DNA from 2 places in the Lysinibacillus sp. NPDC096212 genome. Region 1 is predicted to be linked to the other one. Evidence: riboswitches for the same ligand, from Rfam matches in the RefSeq annotation. Region 1 holds a riboswitch; the other holds the start of a gene.
The links. Region 1 has a riboswitch for cobalamin ahead of mmgD (citrate synthase). Riboswitches for the same ligand answer to the same signal wherever they lie in the genome.

Region 1 (7,771 bases):
CCGGAGCCTGTAATAATGATGGCGTTTGTTTCTTCGTCCTCTGCTAGCTCTTTGAAAATAAAGCGAAGATTTTCAATAGATGCTGATGACAAAGTATTTGCTGGTGGATGATCTAAATGAACAATCGTGATGGAACCTTCTTTGCTTACATTGGCAAATGTATCGACCATTATCATTTCCTCCTATTTTTGAGAATTAACTAATAGATTTTGGGTTGTTGATGATACTTTTCGCAATCTCTCTTTTCTTCATAAAGAGATTCTGATGTAGCGGGATGTTTAAGTGTTGAATATCATTCAGCCATGTTTTTCGTATTTGCTCATTTGTTTCAGCAGCAGAAATAATGTCAATTGTACTTTTTTCTATTTTACGATAGCCTTCCTGGCACAATATTTCTGTCATCAAGTTTTTCGTTTTTTCATGTGTTGCCTTTTCCGATCTCAGCAAAGAGGATTCCATAATATAAACATCTTTTGCCATATCAGCCAATAGGCGCATGTATTCCTGTTCTTGTTCCAGATTAATCTGTGCATCTGCAATGACATCAATGGCTACTTGCATTAAGTACTTGGAAAGCTGGATGTATTGGTGATTACTTTCTGCGGGTTGATAAGCTACTGAAATTTTATCTGTAGAAGCTGTTTGCGCTTGCTTTTTATATAACATTTTTGCGATTGTTAAACGATTGATTTCATTCGTTCCTTCAAAAATACGGCTAATTCTTGCGTCACGATATAAACGTTCTACCTCATAATCCTGCATATAGCCATATCCGCCATGTATTTGTACAGCTTCATCTACAATTTTTCCAAGTGCTTCTGAGCAATTGACTTTATTGATTGCGCATTCTATAGCGAAATCGGCTATTTTTTGAACTATTGACTCTTTACTAGCTAACTTAATGACATCATCCAATTCACCAGCTGTTCGGTATGCAGCACTTTCTGCACCGTAAATTAAGATCGCCATGTCAGCAAGTTTTTCCTGTATCATTGTAAAATCAACAATTGGTTTTTGAAATTGTTTCCGTTCTTTACCATAATTCACGGCTAATTGTAGTGCCTGTTTGGAAGTTCCGATGTTTGAAAAAGCTAGCTTTAGACGCGCCATATTCAATATATTCATGGCAACCTTATGGCCTTTTCCAACTTCGCCAAGAACATTATCACTTGGTACTGCAACGTCTTCCAAAATAAGGGTAGCTGTCGAAGATCCTTTAATGCCCATCTTCTCTTCTTCTTGCCCAACAGAAACCCCTGTAAAGGTACGTTCTACAATGAAAGCAGTCATTCCTTCGATTGTTTTCGCAAAAACGACAAAAATATCTGCTAGCTGAGCATTGGTAATCCATTGCTTTTCACCGTTTAATACCCATGCTGACCCATCTTCATTCAAAATCGCATTAGTTTTGGGACGTAATGCATCTGAACCCGCTTCTGGCTCCGTCAGGGCATAAGCTCCAATCCATTCACCTGAGGCCAGCTTTGGTAAGTACTTCAGCTTTTGAGACTCATCCCCAAAATAGACATAGGGCAATGTGCCAACTCCTGCATGAATATTGTAGGATACGCTAAAAGAGCTCCCATAGCCCATCCTTTCTGCAACTAGCCCTGAGATTGTTTTATTGAGTTCAAGACCCCCATAAGCTTCGGGTATTTCAATATCAAGTAAACCAAGGTCACCTGCTTTTTGAAATAATTGACGAGTGACATCATATTGATGCTGCTCAATAGCTGAAATATTAGGTGAAACATCCTGTTTAATGAACAACTCTGCAGTTTTTGCTATGAGCTTTTCCTCATCCTGAAAGTCCTCAGGTGTAAAGATCGTCATTTTGTCTTCTAGTTTATCCATACTAGCCCTCCTTGAAAGAAAGAGGAGAAAAGCAAGTTACTTTATTTCCTCTTTAGGTAAAATGGTTTTCGCCAACTCACTATCTAAATCTTCGAATTTGTAATAAGAAATGGATTCATATAACTCACTTCTAGTTTGCATATCCTCGATAACTTCTTTTTGAGTCCCTGTATTTTTTATTAATTCAAACACTCGTTCATATGCTTTGGCTGCTACTCTCATGGATGTAACGGGATAAATAACCATCGAATAGCCCATTTTTTCGAACTCCTTAGCCGTATAATACGGTGTTTGTCCAAATTCAGTCATATTGGCTAATAAAGGAGCATCTAACTCACTTGCAAATTGTTTAAACTCTTTTTCTGATTGTAGAGCCTCTGGAAAAATAGCATCCGCTCCAGCTGCTACATAGGCTTTGGCTCTAATGATAGTCTGTTCTAAGCCTTCTACAGACCTTGCATCTGTTCGGGCAACAATAAGTAAAGTAGGTGCTATTTGTTTAATCATTTTTATTTTTTGTATCATTTCCTCTTGGGAGACGAGTGTTTTACCATTCAAATGACCACATTTTTTAGGAAGATTTTGATCCTCAAGCTGGACAGCAGCCACCCCTGCCTCTACCATTTCACGAGCTGTGCGGGCAACATTTAATACACCACCAAAGCCAGTATCGATATCCACTAGAATTGGTAAATTAGTAGCTCGGATAATATCGCTAGCACGCTGAGCAACTTCATTTGAATAAATCATTCCTAAATCAGGTAAGCCCCTGCTCGCTGTGTAAGCAGCTCCAGAAAGATATAATGCCTCAAAGCCAACTTTTTTAGCCATTAAGCCGGCCATTGCATCATGAGCTCCTGGTATTTGCAAAATAGCTGAACGAGTGATTAAAGCTCGAAATTGTTCTGCTAATTGTTTTTGTGAAACTGCTTCATTGACAATCCACGCCATCTATATAACCTCCTAAATAAATAGATCTACAAATTCATGAACATAACTATTTTCAAGAAGCTCTTTTTCAGCACAAATCTGATTAATGGTACTTAATTGTTTTTGAGAATAATGTGTACTCATGTTTTGCTGGAATTTATCAATGATTTGAGGGAATGCTTCCTCACGACGGAAACGATGTCCTAAAGGATATTCACACTCAACTAGCTCTGATGAAGTGCCATCTTTGTAATAAACTTGAACAGCATTGGCAATCGAGCGTTTTTCAGGGTCTAAATAATCAATTGTATATTGAGATTTTTCAACGACCACCATTTTATTTCTCAAGTCATCGATACGTGGATTTACGGCCACATCATCTTCATAGTGATCTGCTGTAATGTCACCATAGATGAGGCCAATAGCTGTAATGTATTGAATACAATGATCACGATCAGCTGGGTTATTAAGAGGTCCCTCTTTATCGATAATACGAATGGCAGATTCATGTGTAGTAATTTCAATTCTTTCAATTTCATTTAATCGATTTTTCACTTCATGATGTAAATGTACGGCGCATTCAGCAGCGGTTTGTGCATGGAATTCGGCTGGATAAGAAACTTTGAATAGAACATTTTCCATGACATAAGATGCAAGTGGTCTAGCAAGTGTTAATTCTTGTTTATTAAAGAGAACGTCTTGGAATCCCCAGCCAGGTGCTGATAAGGCAGTTGCATAACCCATTTCGCCCTTCACAGCCATCATGGCTAATTGCACTGCCCTGCTTGTTGCATCTCCAGCAGCCCATGATTTTCTAGAACCAGTATTAGGTGCATGTCGATATGTTCGTAAGCTCGAATTATCAATCCAAGCATTTGACAGTGCATTGATAATTTCTTGATGAGAGCCACCTAATGCCTTTGTCACAACGGCTGTTGTCGCAATTTTGACAAACAGAACATGATCTAAACCTACACGATTTAAGCTATTTTCTAGTGCTAGAATACCTTGTATTTCATGGGCTTGTATCATCATTTCTAAAACGTCTTTTACTTTAAGAGGCTCTTTACCCTCTGCAATACGTATGCGACTCAAATAATCTGCAACAGCTAATATGCCACCTAAATTATCTGATGGATGTCCCCATTCAGCCGCAAGCCAAGTATCGTTATAATCCAACCAACGAATCATACAACCGATATTGAAGGCGCCTCTAACTGGGTCAAGAACATAGGGAGTCCCCGGAATACGTGTACCGTTTGGGACGACTGTACCTGGTACTACTGGACCAAGAAGTTTCGTACATTCAGGATACTGTAAGGCTAAAATGCCACAACCCAAAGTATCCAATAAAACATAACGTGCTGTTTCGTATGCCTCTTCACTTGTAATCGTTGTATTTAATACGTAATCAGCAATATCAGTTAGTAATTGATCTGTCTTAGAAATTTCATTTGTTTTAATCATCTATATCTTCCTTTCATTGCATAATTTTGCTATACTAGTATACTGATGGACATTGGTCAGAATGCCCATCAGCTCTATGGCGAGTTGTTAAAACTTGATTATACCGATAATTCTTCAAGGTTATGACGCTCGCCAATATAATTGACACGAGGTCTAAATAATCTATTATTGTCATGCTGCTCTATAACATGAGCACATAAGCCGATTGTTCGTGATCCAAAAAAGATTGGCGTATATATTTCAATCGTCAAACCAAGCATGTAATACACGGGTGCTGCATAATAGTCTAAATTTGGGTACAAACCTTTTTTCTGTACCATCACTTTTTCACCAGCTTCACACATGTGATATAAGCGGTCATCCCCTTGCTCCAAACATAATTTGTGCAAAGCCTCTTTCATAATTTGCGCTCTTGGATCCATCTTTTTCATATATACACGGTGACCAAAGCCCATAATTTTTTCTTTATTTTGTAGTTTGTTTTCTAGCAATGTTTTAAAGCCTTCAACTGTTTTCGCTTCTAGAAGCATATACATCACTGCCTCGTTTGCCCCACCATGTAAATTACCTTTCAATGATGCGACAGCCCCAGTTAAAGCACCATACAAATCAGATTGTGTAGAGGCGATTACGCGAGCTGTAAACGTCGAATTTGGCATCTCATGTTCACTATATAAAACGAGTGACTGATCAAAGATTTCTTCTTCTAACGCAGTTGGTTTTCTGCCAGTAATCATGTAATAAAAATTAGCACTATAGGAAAGCTGGCTATCAGGCTCCACGACGTCTTGACCATTTAATACTCGATAGCTATTCGCTACGATGTTGGGCATGCCACCTAAAAGTCTATATGCTCGCGTCAAATTCATTTCAGTAGAACGATTATTGATGTGCTGATCATAGCCTGCTAAAACAGAAATTCCTGTTCTAAGTCCATCCATAGCATGTGTCCCATTAGGCAATAACTTGAAAATTTGAAAAATCTCTTGTGGAACCTGATAATTAGATTTCAACTTGTTCTGTAAATCAGCTCGTTGCTCGGTAGTTGGTATTTCCCCATGCAACAATAAATAGACAATGTCTAAATACGAATATCTCTGTGATAATTCAATCAAATCATAGCCTCGAATGACAATTTGACTTCCTACAGTGTCTAAAAAAGATAGCTTTGTTTCAGCGGCAATAATACCATCGAGACCGGGTGAATAATTTAACTCCATTCATTACAACCCCTTTGTTTAATTATTCTTGTAAGCGTTACCATTCAAACACAAAAGAACAACAAAAAAACAACTTCTACCCCTTTGAGAAGTTGTTAATCTACAAAAACATGACAGAGCAAAAAAACAGTGAATTCATGTAAATTCACAAAGATCATGCAGTAGCTAACACCTCCCTATCCTCGTAGGTCAATTGATGCTTTTCTTAGTGGCAGGTCTCCTGACTTATGATCAACGCTACAATAACACCTTCCCATTTTGACAAACAAAACAGTGGACTTGTTATCGAACTCCTAAATACAGTTGCGGGACAGTGTTGGACTCTCACCAACTTCCCTTTTAATCAAATGGAATCAAATCCATTTGAACCACCAAAATTTAGCATATTCAATTTGTCTATTCACCTTAACATAGAGTTTTCGAAACAATCAATATAGTTGAGATTTGGAGAAGCTTGAACATAAAAAGCTATTTTTCATTTTTCAAGAACTATTCTACTTTTTTTAGCACTATTTTGTACAAAAAAGATTGTTAATCAATACCATTGAAACTATTTTTATAATTTGTAAGTAAAATAGAGGATTCATATTTTGAAAAGGCGAATATTTTTTAATGACAAGTATTAGGGGGAGAATATGGGATATATTTCAGAATTAAGGAAACTTATCGGTAGTAGACCAATTATAAGCATCGGGGCGACAATTCTTGTGATAAACGATGATAAGAAAATACTCTTTCAACATCGTTCGGATACGTTGGATTGGGGATTACCTGGGGGCTCAATGGAACTAAACGAAACTTTAGAAGAAGTTGCTTGCCGTGAGCTCTATGAAGAAACAGGACTTGTGGCCAATGAATTTGACTTGATTGGTGTTTTTTCGGGACCAGATTATTATTTCCAATATCCAAATGGGGATGAAGTCTATACAGTCATTCATCTTTATGTTGCTAAAAATGTAAGTGGTGTATTGGAGAAAAAGGATGATGAGAGTTTGAATCTTACATATTTTGGTGAAAATGAGCTCCCAGATAATATGGAAAAGAGAACAAAAAATCTATTAGACAATCTAGAAGATAAATTGTGGGATTTAGGTAGTTCTTTTGCAAATAATAATAGAAATTTTAGTAAATAAAAACATTTGCTACGGATCCTACGTCTGATTGGATCGTTGCTAATGATTTTGTTAAACTACAAGCCTTAACTTCAATGCCTGGGCCACTATTATCAAACGGCTGTCAGGTATTTTAATACCAGTAATATTTGTTATCAATATTACTATTAAATAACTATAGCTTATAAAGAATTATAAGAATCTAGTTTCTATATATCAATTCTATAATTTCTATGATAATCATAGATTTTTTCTATGATCTTTCGTTCAATTCTCAGTTGGAATAAAAAAATGAAAATAAAAAGATTCCTTTGATGCACATTTTCGGAGTACCGAATGCCAACAAAAGATTCTTTTTATAACTCATTTATCAATAACTTTAAATTCACAAGGTTATTTTAGTATAAAATTCTATTAAAAGGGTATTTCGAATCATTACCAATGATTACTTTTTCGTTTATGTCCATTACTTCCGATTAGATAAATAATGGCGCTATTACATGCGGTATGAGTATATGCAACACAAAGTCGATAGAAAAGTGAGCAATTATAGCCGACTCCAGACCCTTTTTCCAGTAGAGCCAACCATAGATAACGCTAAGAGAGCCGTTAAGCAATACCGCCCGGAGGATTACGTCGCTAGTGATGGCGGTTATCGCGCCCGTGATTCCGATATGACCGAGGCCAAAAATAACCCCTGTTATAATAATAGCCAACCACACGCCGATTTTAGTTGGTCCCCTATCTTTCGCCTTTTTGATTTTGGAAGCAATCCAAACCAAAAGCGTCATCAAAAAAAGCCGGAATAATATTTCTTCTGCCGTACCGCCATAGAAAATCGCAAGCGCGGATTTCCAAACTGGAACCGCCATTTCCGCCTTCATTAGTTCAACAGACATATTCCAGAAAGGGATGCACAGTAAAACGACAAGGACACCGCCCAAAATGCCCCAAAGGACAGATGAACCGAGTATAGATTTCTGATAGCCCTTTCACTTTTCACCACCTGTAGTTCCCTCCAAAATCGGTGCGCTAAATCCAATATGTCGCGCCAAAAGCAATCCGAAAAAGCTTGCCAGCACACCTAACACCAGTGTTTGTGCAATCTGCGCAGGTATGATGATCTACATAGGTGCGTTATCTGGCAGCGGCGCAAGCGCGTACGTAAACGGTTTAACCATTACGCCC
Region 2 (7,771 bases), on a different contig from region 1:
CCTGCCAATAGACCATTTCGCCACCACGTGCTTCCATTGCATTGTTTAGCTCACGACTGCGTTGGAACATCTCGACAAATAAAGCTGCAATTAGCATTGATACCGATCGAAGCCACTGCATAGGGGAGCTGTATCCCAGACGAGCCTGTTGGGCAAGATGAATTTTTTGCATACTGTCTAAAAAGATAAAAATAAAACGATACGTTAGCTCTACTAACTCTACAAATAGAGTTGGGAGTCGCCATTGTCGTAAGACGTAACAAATAGATTGGACTGATGTTGTGAGAATTAAAAAATACAAACAGCTAATGCTGCCAAGGACGATGAAAAAAAGCTGCTGCGCTGTTACTAGGCTTGCACTGCTGACAAAAATTGTCCAATTATGAAGAGAAAATGACCAAATGTTTGAAGGAAGCCTGTTTGTCGCTGGCGCGATAGAAATTAAAATGGATACTAAACTTGATAGTAAAAAAAATCCAGGTAGCAACAATAACTTTGCGTAATATTTAGCAGGGATTTTTGCGCCTAAAATGATAAAAGCACTCATCACAATAAATGTAATGAGTGAAATTCGTTCATCTCTCATGATAAGCGACAATAAAAGCAGTCCAAGGGATAACGTCATTTTTTCTAGCGGATGAACAGACGCTAGTTTATTCAAATAAGCATACTTATCAATGAGTAACATAGCGTTTAACCTTCTTTATGTTTGCCGCGCATTAAGCCGATGAAATACCCGATGAAACCAGCACCGATAGCAGCTTGTAGTGCGAATAATAAGCTTTCAATTTCACCACTTGGTGGTTCCCATAAGCTTTCAAACCATGGCTCGTAGCTAGCATCTATTTCACTAATTGCTGCTTCCGCTTCGCCATCAGCCCCTTCGAATTCAGCACCTTTTTGAATAAACAGGGGAACGATTGCTAACAACACAACAATGGCGATGAGCAGTAAGTTTTTTTTCATTTTAGTGAGCCTCCTTTGCAGAGAACACACGTAGAGCTTTTAGTTCACTCACATTGTATTTTTTCAGAAAGTTCATAACGATCACTGTTAAAATTCCTTCACTAACAGCAAGAGGAATTTGTGTTAACGCAAAAATACCAGCAAATTTAGTGAATGAAGCCATAAAGCCTCCGACCTCAGAAGGGAAGGCAAGAGCTAATTGGACAGAAGTGACAATATATGTACCTAAGTCACCAAGCATTGCTGCTAAAAAGACAGCAATGGAAAAGGATAGTCCCAATTTTTGTGAGCCCTTAAATACATAGTAGGCGATAATAGGACCCATAATTGCCATAGAAAAAGTGTTTGCCCCTAATGTTGTAAGCCCACCATGCGCTAACAGTAAAGATTGGAATAATAATACGATTGTCCCGATAACACTCATCGCTAATGGTCCAAAAAGAACTGTTCCAAGTCCAACACCTGTAGGATGCGAGCAACTTCCTGTTACAGAAGGGATTTTTAAGGCAGAAAGTACAAAGGCAAAGGCACCCGAAAGCCCTAATATCATTTTTGTTTCAGGATTTTCATCAATGGTTTTACGAATAGAACGTAATCCTAAAATAATAAATGGAATCGAAATGACCCACCAAAAAATCGCCCATTCGATTGGCAAAAAGCCCTCCATTATATGCATCGCAAATGCACGATTTGGTACGAATAAAAATGCCAATAAAAAATAACTAAGCTTCCAACCTGAAAATTTCAAAAATCTCTCCTCCTTACATTAAAATTTTTAGAAAAAGTATGCGAAAAAAAGCACTTCTCCGATAGTGGAAAAGTGCATAGCTAAAAAAGCAAATAAAATTCTAATCTGCTAAGCCGCACACCCATCCTCGTAGGTTGAAACGATCACATATTTTTCGGCAGGTCTCCTGGCTTTAGTTCAACGTTTTATAGGCCTTCCCATCCTTTGGACAGTGACATTATCTATAAAACTCCCTAATACAGTGGCGGGACCGCGCCGGACTTAAACCGGCTTCCCTTTTAAGCGAAATGCTGAACATTTCACACCGAAAAAAAGATGAAGTTGTGAGATTTCACGACAAAGTGTAACACGAATTTCCATATATATGCTATCCCTTTTGTGAAAAAATTTTAAATTGGGTGTCTATGTCGAAAATTTAGATAAATAGAAAATGGATGTCGCATTTTTCTATGGAATTTTAAAAAAATTGTCACAAATTAAGAAAGAAATATTGAAATTTTAAAAAAATAAGCTATGATAGAAACAGTTTTCAATTACAAAAAAACCATATAATTCATATAAAACATCCATAAGTGCTTGAATATTCAAGATAATAGGGAAATCGGTGAAAGTCCGATACAGCCCCCGCTACTGTAATAGCTGATGAAATCGCGGATGCCACTAGTGAAAACTTAGGAAGGCGCGAAAGTAAAAGGAAGCTTAAGTCAGGAAACCTGCTTATGTGATGATGCAAGCAAACTTTTCGGAGGGAGAAGTTGAAGCGAAAGCGAGTACCAGTATATATTCGTTTTTATTTGGCTTCTACTAAACCTTTACTCTTCGTCTAGAGTAAAGGTTTTTCTTTTTCCTAAAAGCATATGAGGGGAGAACGACTATGACAACTTGGAATTTAGAGGGGATGAAAACACATCTTTTTATTTGCAATGGTAGTAGTTGTATGAAAAAAGATGCTGAGGACATTACACAGGCAATTCGTGATGAAATACAGTTACTGGAGCTTGATAAGGAGATACATACAACAAGGACCCGCTGTAATGGCAGGTGTAAGGATGCTTGTGTTGTCATTGCATATCCTCAGGGCAATTGGTACCGAGTGCCAACGAAGGAGCATGCGAGAGTACTTGTACAAGATTTAAATCATGAAGCGTTACATAATGAGCATGTTTTTACATTGCGTGAAGGTTCGTTGCAGCGTACAGCACAAACAACAGCCATTAAAGGCATTGAAAAGGTGAAAGAGGGGTAACAAAATGGCTCAAAAAGGTAAGATTTTCGTAGTTGGCTTTGGCCCTGGAGACTTTAAACATATTACGACTCGTGCTGTGGAGGCACTACAACAAAGTCATATGATTATAGGCTATAAAACTTATGTTGAACTGATTCAGGATTTAGTTAGTGCAAAGTCGATTATTAGTACTGGTATGACAGAGGAAGTTTCACGTGCGCAAGAAGCGGTGCGTCAAGCAGAGGCTGGAAGTATCGTATCGGTCATTTCCAGTGGGGATGCCGGGGTTTATGGAATGGCAGGATTAGTGTATGAGGTATTAATCGAGCTAGGCTGGACAGAAGCAACTGGTATCGAGGTAGAAATTGTTCCAGGTATTTCAGCTATTAATTCATGTGCCAGTTTACTAGGTGCTCCCATTATGCATGACGCCTGTACCATTAGTTTAAGTGACCACTTAACACCTTGGAATTTAATTGCAAAACGAGTAGAAGCAGCAGCAATGGCGGATTTTGTTATTGCTCTTTATAACCCGAAAAGTGGACGTCGTACGAGACAAATTGTAGAGGCACAACGAATTTTATTGGAATATCGTTCGCCAGATACACCAGTTGGACTTGTGAAAAGCGCGTATCGTGACCGTCAGGAAATAACGATGACTACTTTAGCAGAAATGCTTGAACATGATATCGGCATGTTAACAACGGTTATTATCGGGAATTCAACAACATTCTTCTACGACAATAAAATGATTACGCCACGTGGTTATCAGCGTAAATATACACTTGGTGAGGAAAAACAACCGTTACGACCACATCAACGACTTAAAGAAGAAAATGAACCATGGGCGATGAATCAAGAAACAGGAGCAGCACGTAATGATTTTGCGACAGATCCTAATGCCAATCGTATTAAGCCCAGTTTAGCCATAACACCACAACAAAAGCCTAAAAAATCGTCACTTGAAATGGCGACAGCTGCTCTTACTATGGTAAAGGGAACAAGCGCGGTGAAAGTAACACCTAAGCGTGTTCAACAAAAAATCGAATCTATTTTTGAATTAGCGGTTAGTCCTGGGGTTGCCAATAAGTTCTTTAGTCCTCAACAAATGATGACGTTGGCTGAGGTAGTTGGTGAGGAAGGAACGATGGAGTATACACCAGACCATCAAATTCATTTGAAAGTTCCAACGTCCGAGCCTGAAGAGGTTACCGCAAAGCTTCGTGAAGTTGGCTTTTTACTAGCACCAATTGGTGACGTGCTATCGTTAAAGGCTTGTGACTTCTGTTATGGAGAAAAGTTCGATTCGATTCCATATGCGGAAGAAATTCAAGAAAAGCTTGGTGGTATGTCGTTACCGAAAACATTAAATATCGGCTTTAACGGCTGCGGTATGGCATGTTATCGAGCAGTATTTGATGATATTGGCATTGTTTATCGTAAAAGTAAATTTGATGTTTTTATTGGTGCCAAGCCGGTTGGTCGTACAGCACATGCGGCCCAGCCAGTTGTTGAGGGATTAGAGCCTGAACAGCTCATCCCACTTATTACCGATATTATCGAAGAATATAAAGCAAATGCACATCCAAATGAACGTTTGTTTAAATACTTCAAGCGTGTGAAAAAGATATTACATTTTACGTATCAGGATATGTCTTCAAAAATAAAAGTAGAGCCCGCTCCATGCGGCGACTAGTGAGGAGTAATAAGATGAAAGCAATTTTATTTGTCGGCCACGGGAGCCGTTTAGCTGCAGGAAATGATGAGGTACGCACGTTTATCGAGCAAATGACACCTCGTATTGATGATAGCTTTTTAGTAGAAACATGTTTTTTAGAGTTCGCTTCGCCGAACATTGAAGAAGGTATTACGAACTGTGTGAAGAAGGGTGCTACAGAGGTACACGTTATTCCGATTATCCTTCTTCATGCTGGACATTCAAAAATGCATATTCCAGCAGAAATCGAACATGCGCGTGAGCATTATCCGAATATAACGTTCACATATGGTCAAACAATCGGTATCCATGAAGAAATATTTGCGATTTTAGAAGATCGTTTAGCAGAAATCGGCTTTAATGCGGAAGAAGAACAGAAGGATACTGCCATTTTATTAATTGCACGAGGCGGTAGTGACCCATATGCAAATGGTGATTTTTATAAAATTACACGTTTGTTATGGGAAAAACTCCCGGTTCAGTATGTAGAAAGCGCGTTTATGGGCGTCACAGATCCGCGTGTTGAAGAAGGAATAGAGCGCTGTGTGAAGCTGGGTGCTAAAAAAGTCATTATGCTACCGTACTTTTTATTCACAGGTATCCTAATGGAACGAATGAATGGTATGTGTAAGCAATTTAACGAAAAATATCCTGAATGTGATATTCAAATTGCTAACTATTTTGGCTATCATGAGCGTTTACAAAATGTGCTATTAGAGCGTATTGAGCAAGCTGTGAATGGTACATCAACAGGTATGCAAGATTTAGAAAATTATCGTGCTTATGCGGCAGTGCATGGACATGCGCATCATCATCACCATCATGACCACGATCATGGACATGATCATGATCATCACGATCACCATGATCACGATCACGACCATCATCACCATCATGAAGAGGAGCCAGTGAAATGATTTTCATGTTAGCAGGGACGAGCGATGCTAGGAATCTAGCACTTGAAATCCAGTCAGCAGGTTATGCTGTGACAGCAACGGTCGTTACTGAATCAGCTGCTTCTAGCCTGGCAGAAGTAGGCCTTCCTTATTTAATCGGTCGTTTAACAGCGGATGAAATGGCGACGATTATTACGGAGCGAGGGTACCGTTTAGTTGTAGATGCCTCTCATCCATTTGCTGAAGAAGCTTCAAAAAATGCCATGGCGGCAGCTGAGCTAGCAAATGTTCCTTATATTCGCTATGAACGTGCTCATGAGCATTATGCCCATCCACTAATTACGGTAGTGAAAGATTATGAGGAGGCTGCCCATTTAGCAGCGGAAATACGTGGTGTCATTATGCTAACGACGGGCAGTAAAACGCTAGCAACCTTTACGAAGGTATTACATGGTTTAGAAAATACACGAGTGATTGCGCGTATGCTTCCTCGACTCGATAATATGGAAAAATGCGAAGCACTTGGTGTGGCACAAAGAGATATTGTTGCCATACAGGGCCCTTTTTCAAAGGAATTAAACGAAGCCCTCTTTCGTCAATATGATGTGACATTGATGATCACGAAAGAAAGCGGCAAGGTTGGCTCGGTGGATGAAAAGCTAGACGCTGCCCTTGCATGTGGCATTGAAACGATTTTAATTGCAAGACCAAATATAAAATACGGACAGCAATATTTTACATTTGAAGATGTATTACAAGCTGTACAAAACACACTTTAGGAGGCCATTCAGATGGATTTTAAAACAGATTTCAAACCTTTAACAGTAGACCCAGATAAAATTTACGATTACAGTTTTTCAATTATTGCAGAGGAAATGGGCGAGCATAACTTCTCAGAGGATGAGTGGAAAGTTGTTCGTCGTATCATTCACGCTTCTGCTGACTTTGAATTAGGACGTAGCGTTATTATTACACCAGGAGCACTTGAGGCCGGTATTAAATCAATCCTTGCTGGTCGCCATGTCATTGCAGATGTGCAAATGATCGAAAGTGGTTCAGGGAAAAAACGCTTCCAAAAGCATGGTGGCGATTTACACTGTTATATTGCTGATGAAGACGTATCGATTGAGGCGAAAAAACAAAACACAACACGTGCAATTATTTCTATGCAAAAGGCTACTAAATTACATGAAGGTGGCATCTATGCAATTGGGAATGCACCAACAGCATTACTTGAATTAATTCGTTTAATTAAAGAAGGCTTAGCGAAACCAGATTTAATTATCGGTATGCCCGTTGGTTTCGTGTCAGCTGCTGAATCGAAGGAAGAGCTGTTAAAACTAGAAGGTATTCCGTATATTACAAATGTTGGTCGTAAAGGCGGTAGTACAGTGACGGTTGCCGCATTGAATGCTGTCTCACTTTTAGCGGATGAACAGGCGAAAAAATAGTGGAGCGGAAGCCAAAAAAGGATCCCAAAGACATGCGTCACGGTTATACAACGGGATCCTGTGCAACTGCAGTAACGAAGGCCGCATTACTTGCCTTAATTACAAATGAAGAGCAAGAAACTAGTACCATTCATTTACCGATTGGGCGAGATGCGACCTTTACGATAGAAAGATGTACATTTCAGCAGGATGCTGTCAGCTGTGAAACGATTAAAGATGCTGGTGATGACCCAGACGCAACACATAAAGCACTCATTATCGGCACGGTGAGCTGGTCGGATATACCAGGTATTCATCTGGACGGTGGAATTGGTGTCGGGCGTGTAACAAAGCCCGGCTTACCAGTACCTGTCGGAGAAGCGGCCATCAATCCAGTACCACGGAAGATGATTCATAGTACTGTACAAGGCGTACTTGATGAATTTCAAATTAAACGAGGCGTTAACGTAGTTATTTCCGTCCCTAAAGGTGAGGAAATTGCTAAAAAAACGTTAAATGGGAGACTTGGTATTATTGGAGGCATCTCCATTTTAGGCACAAGGGGAACCGTCGTGCCTTTTTCGAGTTCCGCCTATATGGCCAGCATTGTCCAAGCGATTAGTGTTGCAAAAGAGGCTGGTTGTGAGCATCTAGTTGTGACGACTGGTGGCCGCAGTGAAAAGTATGGGATGGCACAGTACCCTCATTTGCCAGAGGAAGCGTTTATAGAAATGGGCGATTTTGTAGGCTTTACATTAAAGCATTGTAAACGACTTGGTATGAAGCAAG

Region 2: it holds a riboswitch for cobalamin, as region 1 does, so the genes downstream of both, ACIQ7T_RS22090 ((2Fe-2S) ferredoxin domain-containing protein) here and mmgD (citrate synthase) in region 1, are expected to answer to the same signal.

Annotation. Positions count from the first base shown of each region.
Region 1 is NZ_JBIWFQ010000034.1:28,068-35,838, reverse strand. It holds gene ACIQ7T_RS24200 (enoyl-CoA hydratase-related protein) at 1-170, opposite strand, end outside; gene ACIQ7T_RS24195 (acyl-CoA dehydrogenase family protein) at 196-1,854, opposite strand; gene prpB (methylisocitrate lyase) at 1,891-2,805, opposite strand; gene prpD (2-methylcitrate dehydratase) at 2,818-4,251, opposite strand; gene mmgD (citrate synthase) at 4,350-5,471, opposite strand; cobalamin riboswitch at 5,665-5,859, opposite strand; gene ACIQ7T_RS24175 (NUDIX hydrolase) at 6,107-6,604, shown strand; gene ACIQ7T_RS24170 (CPBP family intramembrane glutamic endopeptidase) at 7,060-7,455, opposite strand.
Region 2 is NZ_JBIWFQ010000028.1:56,928-64,698, forward strand. It holds gene cbiQ (cobalt ECF transporter T component CbiQ) at 1-688, opposite strand, end outside; gene ACIQ7T_RS22080 (energy-coupling factor ABC transporter substrate-binding protein) at 694-966, opposite strand; gene ACIQ7T_RS22085 (energy-coupling factor ABC transporter permease) at 968-1,714, opposite strand; cobalamin riboswitch at 1,854-2,038, opposite strand; cobalamin riboswitch at 2,268-2,450, shown strand; gene ACIQ7T_RS22090 ((2Fe-2S) ferredoxin domain-containing protein) at 2,589-2,960, shown strand; gene cobJ (precorrin-3B C(17)-methyltransferase) at 2,965-4,635, shown strand; gene ACIQ7T_RS22100 (sirohydrochlorin chelatase) at 4,650-5,573, shown strand; gene cobK (precorrin-6A reductase) at 5,570-6,331, shown strand; gene ACIQ7T_RS22110 (precorrin-8X methylmutase) at 6,344-7,003, shown strand; gene ACIQ7T_RS22115 (cobalt-precorrin-5B (C(1))-methyltransferase) at 7,036-7,771, shown strand, end outside.